3 regions of the Kosakonia sacchari SP1 genome follow, and region 3 is predicted to be linked to each of the others. Evidence: predicted binding sites of a transcription regulator. Region 3 holds the regulator's gene; each other region holds the start of a gene.
What was found. Region 3 encodes Fur, which represses iron uptake genes when iron is present. Its sites were predicted from a motif close to ATAATAATGAGAACNACTATCAA; they were not measured.

Region 1 (4,237 bases), 2.2 Mb from region 3:
CGGACGGCTGGTGACCATCGTTAAATATCCGGACGGCAGAACGGAAATGGTTGATGCATTTTCAGGTAAAAAAGTAACGCAACAAGAGTTAGCCACGGCGCAGCTGCAGAAAGAGAAACGTGTGGCTGAGCAACACAAACTGGACGCGAAAGTGGTCGTGCAGCAAGAGCAGGTAACGGCGGGCGAATCTGAGCCGACGGATATGCAATAAAGATCTTAAGTAAATCCTGTCTTATTTCAGGGTTATTAACGTTATCTGTATTAATCCGGTATCTCTAACTGGAACTTATATTTAGCAGTTGTTGTTTCAATATATCTTATATTACGTAGTCGCTGGCTGGTAAATAGAGTCGCCGCAGTCATGTATTTGGCTTAAGGCAAAAATAACACGATATATTTTCAGCAAAATAATGGCTGAGGATATCGGCTTTTTTGCGTTTTTAATGGGCGTGAATAAAAACGGAATATGCCGCCTGATAGACAGGCGGCAGATCTCATCAGAACAGAACGGAATAATTCAGGCCAAAAGTACGGCCGCGGCCTTTATAGGTATATAAACCCGCTGCGCCGTAAGTTGGGCTGTATAAACCCGGTGCACGTTGGCCCCATGCGGTGGTGTAATCTTCGTCCAGCAGGTTTTCAACGCTAAAACTCAACTTACCGACAGGCAGAAGATAACTGCCGAGCAGATCAACAGTGTTGTACCCGTCAATATGCTTCCCATCGGCGTCAGAAAGATCAAAGGTCTGTGTGCTTTGCAGGCGTAATGTCCAGTCGCCTGGTGCCCAGTTGACCCACGCGCTCATTTTCGACGGGCTGGCGCTATCCACGGTCAGTTTCTGCCACTTGCCATCGACGCGGGTTTGCGACTTGATGGCGTTAAAGTTCGCGCCGGTGCTCCATTCGCTGTCGTTAAAGAAGTAATCGACCTGGCCTTCCACACCGTAAATACGACGCTGGTCATCTTCAATATTGATGGTCATGTCGCTTTTGTTGATGTTGATGGTTTTATCCGAAAGCGAGTAGTACGCGGCGATCTGCGTACGCAGGCTATCGCCGGTGAAGCGCCAGCCCAGCTCGTAGGCATTCACTTTAATGCCGTCCAGCTTCGAATCGTTCACGTTGACGCTGTTAACCAGACGGTAGTGGCCATTTTCCAGCTTGTAAGTGCCGGAACCGTAATATTTCGCCAGGTCCGGGATTTCGAAGCCTTGCGAGAAGTTAAACCACAATTGCTGGCGTTCGCTCAGGTGACCAAGGATGCCGGCGTTGAACAGCAGATTGTTGTAATCCGTTTTGCCGCCAGGCACGGCGTCCGCCGAGGTCGCTTTGCCGGTGGCAATAGCTTGCTGCTGCGCGTAGCCCACAAAGTCGTCGACTCTGTTTTCTGTGTACTGGTAGCGCACGCCGCCGCTCAGGGTGATGGCCGCAATGTCATAGCTGCTTTGCAGGAACGGCGCGAGGTTAGTGATGCTGTAGCCGGGATAGCGCCCGACGTTGTAAGCGTTATCCAGTTTCATCCCACCGCTGGCGGCGGCTTTGCTGAGATTGAAAAATTGCTGGTTGGCATCGAACGTTTCATGTTCGGCGTCCACGCCCCAGGTTAATGTCAGATCTTCCAGCGGATTGCTGTTCAGAGTGAGTTTGCCGCCGTAGAAATCGGTTTTTTGCTGTGATGCGCCAATGCTGGTCACCGAGCCGCCGGAAAGCGTCGGGAAGGGGTAATACGTCAGGCTTTCGTCACGGTAGTAAATCTGTGCCAGTAAATCCTGGCCCCAGAAATCACTGTTGGCGTATTGCAGGTTAATTAAGTGGCGTTCAGTGCCGGGGATACGGTCGGAATCAAGGTTACTTTTGTTGTACGCGTTGCCGACGCCGCGCACTGCCGAGAAGTTTTCGCCAAGGAAAAGACCGTGCTTACCATCAGACTGGCTTTTGTAATACTGCGTAGTGAGCTGCAACTGTTGATGATCGTCGATATTCAGCGTGCCGGTGCCCATGACATCCAGGCGGTCTGAGTACTGCAAACCGGTTTGCGTGTTATCAATGATCACTTCATTGCCTTTGCCGTCATACCAGCCGCCATAGCGCTGATAGGCCACAGAAAGACGCCCTGAAGCGTTATCATTACCGCCGCTGACCGCCGCGGCGATGTTCTCGTCGTGATCGTTATGGCTGTTAAAACCGCTTTTCGTGCCGGTCTGGAACTCAACCTCGGTTTCCGGCTGGCCTTTTTTGGTGACGATATTGATTAAACCGCCGGTACTGCCACCGCCGTACAGCGATGTCGCGCCGGAGATCACTTCGATGCGCTCAATATTAAATGGATCGATTGAATCGAGCTGGCGGCTATCGCTGCGGGACGAGTTCAGACGTACACCGTCGACCATTACCATCATTGAACGGCCGCGCAAATTCATGCCGTAATTGGTGCGTCCCTGACTGCTGACGTCCATGCCAGGAATTAACTGCGCCAGCACCTCTTTTAACTCTTTTCCACCCTGAACCTGCTGCTCAATGTCAGCCTGTTCAATGACCCAGGTGGTTTGCGCCATATCCGTAACGCTGTGGTTTGCGCGGCTGGCGGCAACCACCAGCGTCTCTTCTTTTTGACCTTCCGCCGAGGCGTGAGCGGAAAACATCATCAATAAACAAGGGTTTAATGCCCAAAGATAACGATATTTCATTGTTATGGTGATCCTGATTTAACAGAAATACGGCGGCGCTGATCCTCCTGAGCCGCAAGCAATATCGCTATTTGTTGATAGCGATTATCAAGATGATATGAATTATCGTTACCATGTAAACGCTTTATGTAAAAAATGTTGGAATAACCCGGTGATTTCCATGAAATTTTTAGGGTTTTTGAACGGGAATCTGAACAGACAAAGGGCGGGGAGGCACCGGGTTCGATAATAATACCGCCCGGTATAATAAGGTTGCTGGTATTTATTGGTTGAAGCGTTAACGGTAGATGAAAAGGTATTTTAGCGTGGTTTAGCGCTTCGCTTTGTTATGTTTTTCTTTAAAATCCGCAATCGCCTGATTGATGTTATCGGTTTCGATAGCATCCACTTTTTCGCCTTCGAAAAAGACTTCATAGTGGCCAGAAACATATTTAAAGGTAAATATCTTACCCTGATAACGCACGCGCTTCTCTTTTACAGACAATCCCCTGCTGCGCATAGCCACTTTTGCCATTGTATCTATCTTTTTATTTTTCATAATAATTTGTCTTACCTGTGCAGGTTGTTTTGCGATGTTTGGTATTAAACCCACTCAATCTGATGTTAATTTGTTATTCACGGAAAAGATAGCCACGGTTGTCTGATTCGCTGGATTGATAATATATGAAACATTTAACCTCATGTTAAGGTTGTCTTAATCTTTGGAGTGTCTCGCCATTGCGGGCTGGTGGATTAATTCATTTTTTAATTTTTGATGATATTTAATTTCAAACTCAATCTTTTGATAATAATTTTGATTCTCATTTCATTTCCACTACGATTAAAATCCAGCCCGGCTCGTATGTGCTGACGATTACACATAATTTAAAAGGAATGATGATGAAGAACCGCTTTTTGCCGCTCTGTTCACTTGCACTGGTCATCTCTTCAGTTTTTGCCGCTCCCGCGGCGTTCGCCGCCGACAACGACGACGGTATCGTGGTCTATAACGCGCAGCACGAAAACCTGACAAAATCCTGGGTCGACGAATTCACCAAAGAAACCGGCATCAAAGTCACGCTGCGTAACGGAGGCGACACGGAACTGGGTAACCAACTGGTGCAGGAAGGCAAAGTTTCCCCGGCGGATGTGTTTCTGACGGAAAACTCCCCGGCGATGACACTGGTTGATAATGCCGGGCTTTTTGCGCCGCTCAATGCGGATACGCTGAAACAAGTTCCGGCTCAGTTCCGCCCGGCGCATGGCCGCTGGATTGGCATTGCCGCGCGCAGCACCGTTTTTGTGTATAACCCGTCGAAACTTTCTGCTTCGCAGTTACCTGCATCGATCATGGATTTAGCCAAACCGGAATGGAAAGGCCGCTGGGCGGCGTCGCCTTCGGGCGCTGATTTCCAGGCGATTGTCAGCGCGATGCTGACACTGAAAGGCGAAAAAGCCACGCTGGACTGGCTGAAAGCGATGAAAACTAACTTTGTGCCTTACAAAGGCAATAGCACGGTGATGAAAGCGGTCAATGCCGGGCAAATCGACGGCGGCGTGATTTATCACTA
Region 2 (4,237 bases), 2.2 Mb from region 3:
AAAAAAAGTGACGAATTTATCTTAAAGCAAAATAAAGAAGCCCTGATATTAAGTAAAAACGAAACTATTCAGCGAATCGCGCGTGAACTGATTTCTATTCCTGCGGCGCTGGTACGCCTGAAATGGCAGAACCGTCGCGAAATCTATCCCCTGCAGGTGAAAGAAGAGATTTATGGCGCCGTCATCGAAGCCATCATCGCGCAAAAACCGGAGCTGCGGGACAAAATCATGGGGCGCCTGGAAGCGAACTATCAGTACATTCTGAGCCGCGAAACCGCGACGTTACGCCTGAGCCGCAAACTAAGCGATGGCGAATATCGTACCTCGAATGTCACAACCGTGGCACTGGAAGAAGAAGCGGCGGCGAAGCAAGCCGCAAACACCAAATAGCCCTTTCCCTCTCCTGCGCTTGTACACCTTCGCCTCAAGATAATCCTGAATTAGTCTGCATTTTCAGCTCAGGCTTCTACCCTTAAGTACTCAACAACCGATATGGAGGGTACGTAATGGCGAATAACCAGACGAAAATGCAGGATCCCACCACGCAGTATTACACTGGCGAATACCCGAAACAGCGGCAACCAACGCCAGGCATACAGTCGAAGATGGATCCCGTTCCCGACTGCGGCGAGAACAGTTATGTCGGTAGCGGGCGGCTAAAAGATCGCAAAGCGCTGGTGACCGGCGGCGATTCCGGCATTGGCCGCGCAGCGGCTATTGCTTATGCGCGCGAAGGCGCAGATGTCGCCATCAACTATTTGCCTGCGGAAGAGGAAGACGCGCAGCAGGTGAAAGCGCAAATCGAAGCCGCCGGGCGCAAAGCGGTGTTAATTCCCGGTGACCTGACCGATGAGTCTTTTGCCCGCTCTTTGCCGCACAAGGCAAAAGAGCAGCTTGGCGGGCTGGATATTCTGGCGCTAGTGGCGGGTAAACAGACTGCCGTGGAAGAGATTGCCAACCTGACGACAGAGCAATTTACCCAAACCTACACCGTTAACGTTTTTGCGCTGTTCTGGATAACCCAGGAAGCCGTGCCGCTGCTGCCAGCGGGCGGGAGCATTATTACCACATCGTCTATTCAGGCATATCAACCGAGTACACATCTGCTGGACTACGCCTCAACCAAGGCGGCAATCCTCAATTACAGCCGGGGACTGGCGAAGCAGGTCGCGGAAAAAGGCATTCGCGTTAATATCGTCGCACCAGGACCAATCTGGACAGCGTTGCAAATTGCCGGGGGTCAGCCGCAGGAGAAACTGCCGCAGTTTGGTCAGCAAACGCCAATGAAGCGTGCCGGGCAGCCTGCGGAACTGGCACCGATTTATGTCTATCTGGCGAGCCAGGAATCAAGCTACGTCACCGCCGAAGTGCATGGCGTGACGGGCGGCGAACATCTTGGATAACAGGCATAAAAAAGCTGGCATCCGCCAGCTTTTTTATTGTGTTCGCGTTACTTCGCTTTCGCGACTTCTTCGCCCACCAGACCGATCTTCAGATATCCCGCCTGATGCAGCGTATCCATCACCTTCATCATCGTTTCGTAATCCACGGTTTTATCCGCGCGAAAGAAGATAGTAGTGTCTTTTTTACCTTCGGTTAGCGTATTCAGCGCGTTAACCATCGTTTCATCGGTAACCTGATCGTTACCAATAAACATGGTGTTATCTGCTTTTACCGACAGATAAACCGGTTTTTCCGGGCGCGGTTGCGGCTGGCTGGTCGATGCCGGCAGGTTAACTTTCACATCAACCGTGGCAAGCGGCGCGGCCACCATAAAGATAATCAGCAGCACTAACATCACGTCGATAAACGGCGTGACGTTGATTTCGTGCATTTCGCCGTTATCGTCCAGGTTTTCATTAAGACGCATTGCCATGACGAATCAACCTACTCGTAATTTTTGCGCGGTGCGAACCGGCTGAGCGTTGCTGGCAGCCAGATCCAGATCGCGGCTTTGCAGCAGCAGAACCTGCGCGGCAACATCGCCGAGGGTCGCTTTATAGCTGCCGATCATACGGGCGAAGATGTTGTAAATCACCACCGCCGGGATAGCAGCAACCAGGCCGATAGCCGTTGCCAGCAGCGCTTCCGCGATGCCCGGCGCGACAACCGCGAGGTTGGTGGTTTGCGTCTGCGCAATACCGATGAAGCTGTTCATGATGCCCCAAACGGTACCAAACAGACCAATAAATGGCGAGATCGCGCCAATCGTTGCCAGATAACCATTCCCGCGCCCCATATGGCGACCGGTGGCGGCAACGCGACGTTCCAGACGAAAACCGGTGCGCTCTTTAATACCTTCGTTATCTTCGCTGCCTGCGGATAACTCCAGTTCGTTCTGGGCTTCGTTGATCAACATTGTGCTCAGGCTACGCGCGTGGAAAGCGGAAGCAATTTCACTCGCCTGATCCAGAGTGCGGGCATCAGCCAACTGCTGCTGCTCACGCTTGAGGCGGCGCTTGTGTGAAATCATCTCAACGCTTTTGCTGAAGAAAAGCGCCCACGTGACGACAGACGCCAGAATCAGGCCGATCATCACCACCTTCACAACGATGTCGGCATGCTGGTACATGCCCCACACGGATAGATCCGTCTGCATCAAATTATTACCCACAGTGTATCTCCGAGACGCAAATCACAAAATCTGTGCGCCATGATATCAAAAAGTCGTCGAATTGATAGTAGTTCTCATTAGTATTTGCAGAGTGCCTGAATTAAAAGTCATTTTCTTTGCGCTTACGCAGTAAACAGACACCATTGAACATTTTCTGGAAAAAATTCACTCACCGGCATAACACTGCGAGGCATCCGCCAACAATCATGGTAGTCTGGACATCCAGACGTATAAAAACAGGTTGAGCGAGAATGACAGCAAAGCATCTTGATACCGCTCTGGTTAACGCAGGGCGCAGCAAAAAATACACGCAAGGGTCGGTGAATAGCGTTATCCAGCGCGCCTCTTCACTGGTATTCGACACCGTTGAAGCCAAAAAACACGCGACGCGTAACCGCGCCAACGGCGAGCTGTTTTACGGCCGTCGCGGCACGCTCACGCACTTTTCGCTGCAAGACGCGATGTGTGAACTGGAAGGCGGCGCGGGCTGCGCGCTTTTCCCCTGTGGCGCTGCGGCGGTGGCAAACACCATCCTGGCATTTGTTGAACAAGGCGATCACGTGTTGATGACCAACACCGCCTATGAACCCAGCCAGGATTTTTGCACCAAAATTCTCGCCAAACTGGGCGTCACCACCAGTTGGTTCGACCCGATGATCGGTTCCAGCATCGTGCGGTTGATTCAGCCGAACACCAAAGTGGTGTTCCTGGAATCGCCCGGCTCAATCACCATGGAAGTCCATGATGTTCCGGCGATTGTGCAGGCGGTGCGAAGCGTTGCGCCAGACGCGATCATCATGATCGACAACACCTGGGCGGCGGGCGTGCTGTTCAAGGCGCTGGAGTTCGATATTGATATCTCGATTCAGGCGGCAACCAAATACCTGATTGGCCACTCCGACGGCATGATCGGTACGGCGGTTTCCAACGCCCGCTGTTGGGAACAACTGCGCGAAAACGCCTATTTGATGGGGCAAATGGTGGATGCCGACACGGCGTATATGACCAGCCGCGGCCTGCGCACGCTGGGCGTTCGTCTGCGTCAGCACCACGAAAGCAGCCTGAAAATTGCCGAATGGCTGGCGGCACATCCGCAGGTGGCGCGCGTGAATCACCCGGCGCTTCCCGGCAGCAAAGGCCACGAGTTCTGGAAACGGGATTTTACTGGCAGCAGCGGCTTGTTCTCGTTTGTGCTGAATAAGCGCTTAAGCAATGAAGAGTTAGCCAACTACCTCGACCATTTCTCGCTGTTCAGCATGGCGTACTCGTGGGGCGGTTATGAATCGTTGATTCTTGCCAACCAGCCGGAACAACTGGCGGCGATTCGCCCGGACGGTGACGTGGATTTCACCGGCACATTAATCCGGGTGCACATTGGTTTAGAGAATGTTGACGATCTGGTTGAGGATTTAGTGGCGGGCTTTCAGCGCATCGTGTAAACCAGGCGTACGGGCGTAAGTATTCAGAAAATTCTCCGTTTCTTGCGCCCCGATCAAGGTGTTTCAGGCGAACTGGAGTACAATAGCCTCCTCTACGCGGTTCCACGGGAAAGTCCATGGCTGTTATTCAAGATATTATTGCTGCGCTCTGGCATCACGACTTTGCTGCGCTGGCAAATCCACA
Region 3 (4,237 bases):
CAGTTCGACAAAGCGACCTTTATTGGTCACTCCATGGGCGGTAAAGCCGTGATGGCGTTAACAGCGCTCGCGCCAGAGCGTATTGATCAACTGGTGGCGATTGATATTGCGCCTGTGGATTACCAGGTGCGCCGCCATGACGAAATTTTTGCCGCCATCAACGCGGTCAGTGATGCAGAAGCATCCACTCGCCAGCAAGCTGCAACCCTGATGCGTGAACATATAAATGAAGAAGGTGTCATTCAGTTCCTGCTGAAATCCTTTGTCGACGGTACGTGGCGTTTCAACGTGCCGGTGTTATGGGAGCAATACCCGCATATTGTCGGCTGGGAAACGGTTCCGGCCTGGAACAAACCGGCTCTGTTTGTTCGCGGTGGAAATTCCCCTTACGTCACTGAAGCCTACCGTGACACGCTGCTGGCGCAGTTCCCACAAGCGCGAGCGCATGTGATTGCCGGTGCCGGCCATTGGGTTCATGCCGAGAAACCCGACGCGGTTTTGCGTGCTATTCGTCGCTATCTCGCTGAAAAGACAAATTGATTAAAAAGGCGGCGACTGGTCGTTTCAACGCGCCCGGTCGTTGGCGTGTCCGTTGTGCTGATGTATGATGGCGCGCTATTCAGCCCGGGCGCGCCGCCCGATTGCTTGTTTTTCCCGTAGTATGCTTAGACCATGGCTAAAGAACAAACGGACCGTACGACACTAGATCTGTTCGCGAATGAGCGTCGCCCGGGACGGCCGAAGACAAACCCGCTCTCGCGCGATGAACAATTGCGCATCAACAAACGCAATCAGCTAAAACGCGATAAAGTTCGTGGGCTTAAGCGTGTCGAATTAAAACTCAACGTGGAAGCCGTCGATGCGTTAAACGAGCTGGCGGAAGCGCGTGATATGAGCCGCAGCGAGCTTATCGAAGAGATGCTGCTGGCGCAGCTGAAGGCATTGCGCGGCTAGCGAATCCTCCGAAACATCATCGAAATAACACTTTCATGTGTCATACAGTGCAGTCCGACGCGATAGCAGTTTCCGCGTGCTTCCCTGTTCTGCTATGATTGCCCTTATCTGTAGGCGTAGCGCCACCACCATACTCATTAAGTTTCAAGAGGTTATTTTACTCATGGCAATTACAGGCATTTTCTTCGGCAGCGACACCGGCAACACCGAAAACATCGCGAAAATGATTCAGAGTCAGCTTGGTAAAGACGTTGCCGACGTACATGACATTGCCAAGAGCAGCAAAGAAGATATCGAAGGGTATGACATTCTGTTGCTCGGCATTCCTACCTGGTACTATGGTGAAGCGCAGTGCGACTGGGATGACTTTTTCCCGACGCTGGAAGAGATCGACTTTAACGGTAAATTAGTTGCGCTGTTCGGCTGTGGCGACCAGGAAGATTACGCGGAATATTTCTGCGATGCGCTGGGCACCATTCGCGATATCATCGAACCGCGCGGCGCGACCATTGTTGGTCACTGGCCGACTGCGGGCTACCATTTTGAAGCCTCTAAAGGTCTGGCGGACGATGACCACTTCGTTGGCCTGGCGATTGACGAAGACCGTCAACCTGAGCTGACTTCCGAACGCGTTCAAAAATGGGTAAAACAGGTTCGCGAAGAGTTGCACCTGGACGATATCCTTAATGCCTGAGTTTTTTACGGCGTAATCTGTGGATTGCGCCGTATTAATAGATAAAAGCAATGGAAATAATTGCTACAAATTTTTAACTTTTTTATCCATCGCTGTACAATGAGCCCTGCTAAACTGGGTGCCGCCGTAAAGGACTTTGCTGGCGACACCACGTTTTATAAGCTTACTTTACTTGAGGGCTTGCAGTTTTCATCCAGCCATGGCAGTTCTATAATGAGACGCATTACCCCAGGTGCATTCCTTATAACTTCCGCTAAGGAAGTGAATCGTATAGCAACAGGACAGATTCCGCATGACTGACAACAATACCGCATTAAAGAAGGCCGGCCTGAAAGTCACGCTTCCTCGGTTAAAAATCCTTGAAGTGCTTCAGGAACCGGATAACCATCATGTCAGTGCGGAAGATTTATACAAACGACTGATCGACATGGGCGAAGAGATCGGACTGGCAACGGTTTACCGTGTACTGAACCAGTTTGACGACGCCGGGATTGTGACCCGTCATAACTTCGAAGGCGGCAAGTCCGTTTTTGAACTGACTCAGCAACATCACCACGATCACCTGATCTGCCTCGATTGCGGCAAGGTGATTGAATTCAGTGATGACTCCATTGAAGCGCGTCAGCGTGAAATCGCCGCGAAACACGGCATTCGCCTGACTAACCACAGTCTTTACCTTTACGGTCACTGCGCCGAAGGTGACTGCCGCGAAGATGAACACGCGCACGACGCGAAATAACAGCTTTTGAAGCCTAAAAAGCCAACCTGACGGTTGGCTTTTTTTTGCCTGCAATACTGGCAAAAAAGAAAAACCCGGCAAGCTCGCGCCGCCGGGTGTAATCACTGCCTCACATTACGCTTTTACGCTGTCGACACGGCTAAAGCGTTTACCGTCCGGGCTGACGGTTCGCACCTGCACTTCCCCGCTCACTTGCGGACGCGCTTTATCGTCGTAGCGCTGCCAGTTTTTGCCGCCGTCGGTTGAAAACTCAACCACCATGCCTGGGAAGCTGGTATTGGCTTCAAGTTTTCCACCCACCACGCGCGCGCCCGGTACTGGCAGGCGGTAATGAACACCAGCCTTATCCAGTTTCGCCAGTTCGCGATGACCTAACAGGTTCGCAAAGCGTTGCCAGTCACGTTCCAGCGCTTTCACATCTACCAGATGTGTCTCACCGCCTTTGTATTCACGTCCGGCTTTGTAATCCTGCTCCCAGCCCGCGCGATGCCATGCACGTTCAGCCACCGAAACCATACGCGGATAAATCATGTACTCCATCTGGTTATCGGTGCGCACCACCTCGCTCCACAGCTGCGCAGAAAGGCCATACGCGCCCGGCCACGGTTTGTCGGATTTCGCGCTAAACGGGTTGCCATCACGATCGAGCGAGGTTTCCGCGTTCTGCGGCATGTTGTCCGGGGCGAAACTGAAAATCTTACGTTCATCGCTAAAACGCGTACCCCAGTAGTAACCGCTTTCGGCCGGGTTGACCTCATTCGGGAAATCGAGATAAACGTAATCAGGGTTAGAGACCACAACGCGGAAGCCTTTGTTCGCCCAGTCATTCACCGAGTCAAAACCGCCCCAGTAGAGCGTATCCCAGAAGTTAACATTGACATGATCGGTGGCGAACACCGACGCGTCTTTGGCATCTTTCAAACCGTCCTGCCACGCCTGCATCGTGTCAATGCCGTGCGCTTTCACCAGCTTGCTGACCTCAACGCCAAAATAGCTGGAGAGATGTTCCACGTCGGCAACTTTGCCCTCTTTGATCATCGCCTGGCAGGCTTGCGATTTCGCCCACGGCTTATCCTGATTGCTCTGATCAATAATGCCTTTGCCCGCTTCCGGTTTTTTCTGATCCGTATAACCGGCGCCCAGATAGATGTTTTTCGCTTCGTCACCGCCAAAATGCCAGGTATTCAGCGGCAGCCCGGCTTCTTTATGCATCTGCTGGATTTCACCAATCACTTTGTCTACGAAGTTACGCGACGAATCAAGGCACGGATTGAGATAACCAGTGCGGTTATAGAACTGCACACCGGTGGTGTTCGATGTATCAGTGGGATCCAGCAGACGATATTGATTTGCCTCTTTCTCTTTGCCTGCTTTCATCAGGCGATCGTAACGCGCTTCCATCGAGATCACCGCTGCACGCGCATGAGCTGGCATATCGATTTCCGGGATCACTTCGATTTGTCGCGCTTTGGCGTATTTGAGGATTTCGATGTAATCGGCACGGCTGAAGTGACCGCTACCGTTGTTATTACTGTCCGGTCCGGAACCGAGCTGCGGCAACAGGCACGTTTTCTCACTCAGATCATGACAACGCTTACTGCCGATATCGGTCAGTTCCGGCAGGCCGGGGATCTCAATGCGCCAGCCTTCATCATCCGTAAGATGGAAATGGAATTTGTTCAGTTTGTATGCCGACATCTGATCTAACAGGCGCAGTACCGCCGCTTTACTGTGGAAGTTGCGACCAACATCCAGCTGGATGCCGCGATAATCAAAACGCGGTGCATCTTTCGCTTCAAGCGCGGCAATCTTCATCTCGCCCGTAGCAGGAACGAGCGACAGCAGCGATT

Region 1: C813_RS26390 (TonB-dependent siderophore receptor) is a predicted target of Fur. The motif match lies at 2,762-2,784, and genes of this name have one in related genera.
Region 2: exbB (tol-pal system-associated acyl-CoA thioesterase) is a predicted target of Fur. The motif match lies at 2,676-2,698, and genes of this name have one in related genera.

The regions. Positions count from the first base shown of each region.
Region 1 covers NZ_CP007215.2:700,805-705,041, forward strand. Annotated here, with positions in the region: gene C813_RS26385 (hypothetical protein) at 1-211, shown strand, start outside; gene C813_RS26390 (TonB-dependent siderophore receptor) at 498-2,687, opposite strand; gene C813_RS26395 (hypothetical protein) at 2,998-3,225, opposite strand; gene C813_RS26400 (iron ABC transporter substrate-binding protein) at 3,567-4,237, shown strand, end outside.
Region 2 covers NZ_CP007215.2:679,023-683,259, reverse strand. Annotated here, with positions in the region: gene C813_RS26285 (hypothetical protein) at 1-390, shown strand, start outside; gene C813_RS26280 (SDR family oxidoreductase) at 507-1,403, shown strand; gene exbD (TonB system transport protein ExbD) at 1,451-1,876, opposite strand; gene exbB (tol-pal system-associated acyl-CoA thioesterase) at 1,883-2,614, opposite strand; gene metC (cystathionine beta-lyase) at 2,866-4,053, shown strand; gene C813_RS26260 (DedA family protein) at 4,170-4,237, shown strand, end outside.
Region 3 covers NZ_CP007215.2:3,416,571-3,420,807, forward strand. Annotated here, with positions in the region: gene ybfF (esterase) at 1-540, shown strand, start outside; gene ybfE (LexA regulated protein) at 673-954, shown strand; gene fldA (flavodoxin FldA) at 1,118-1,648, shown strand; gene fur (ferric iron uptake transcriptional regulator) at 1,941-2,387, shown strand; gene C813_RS39205 (beta-N-acetylhexosaminidase) at 2,502-4,237, opposite strand, start outside.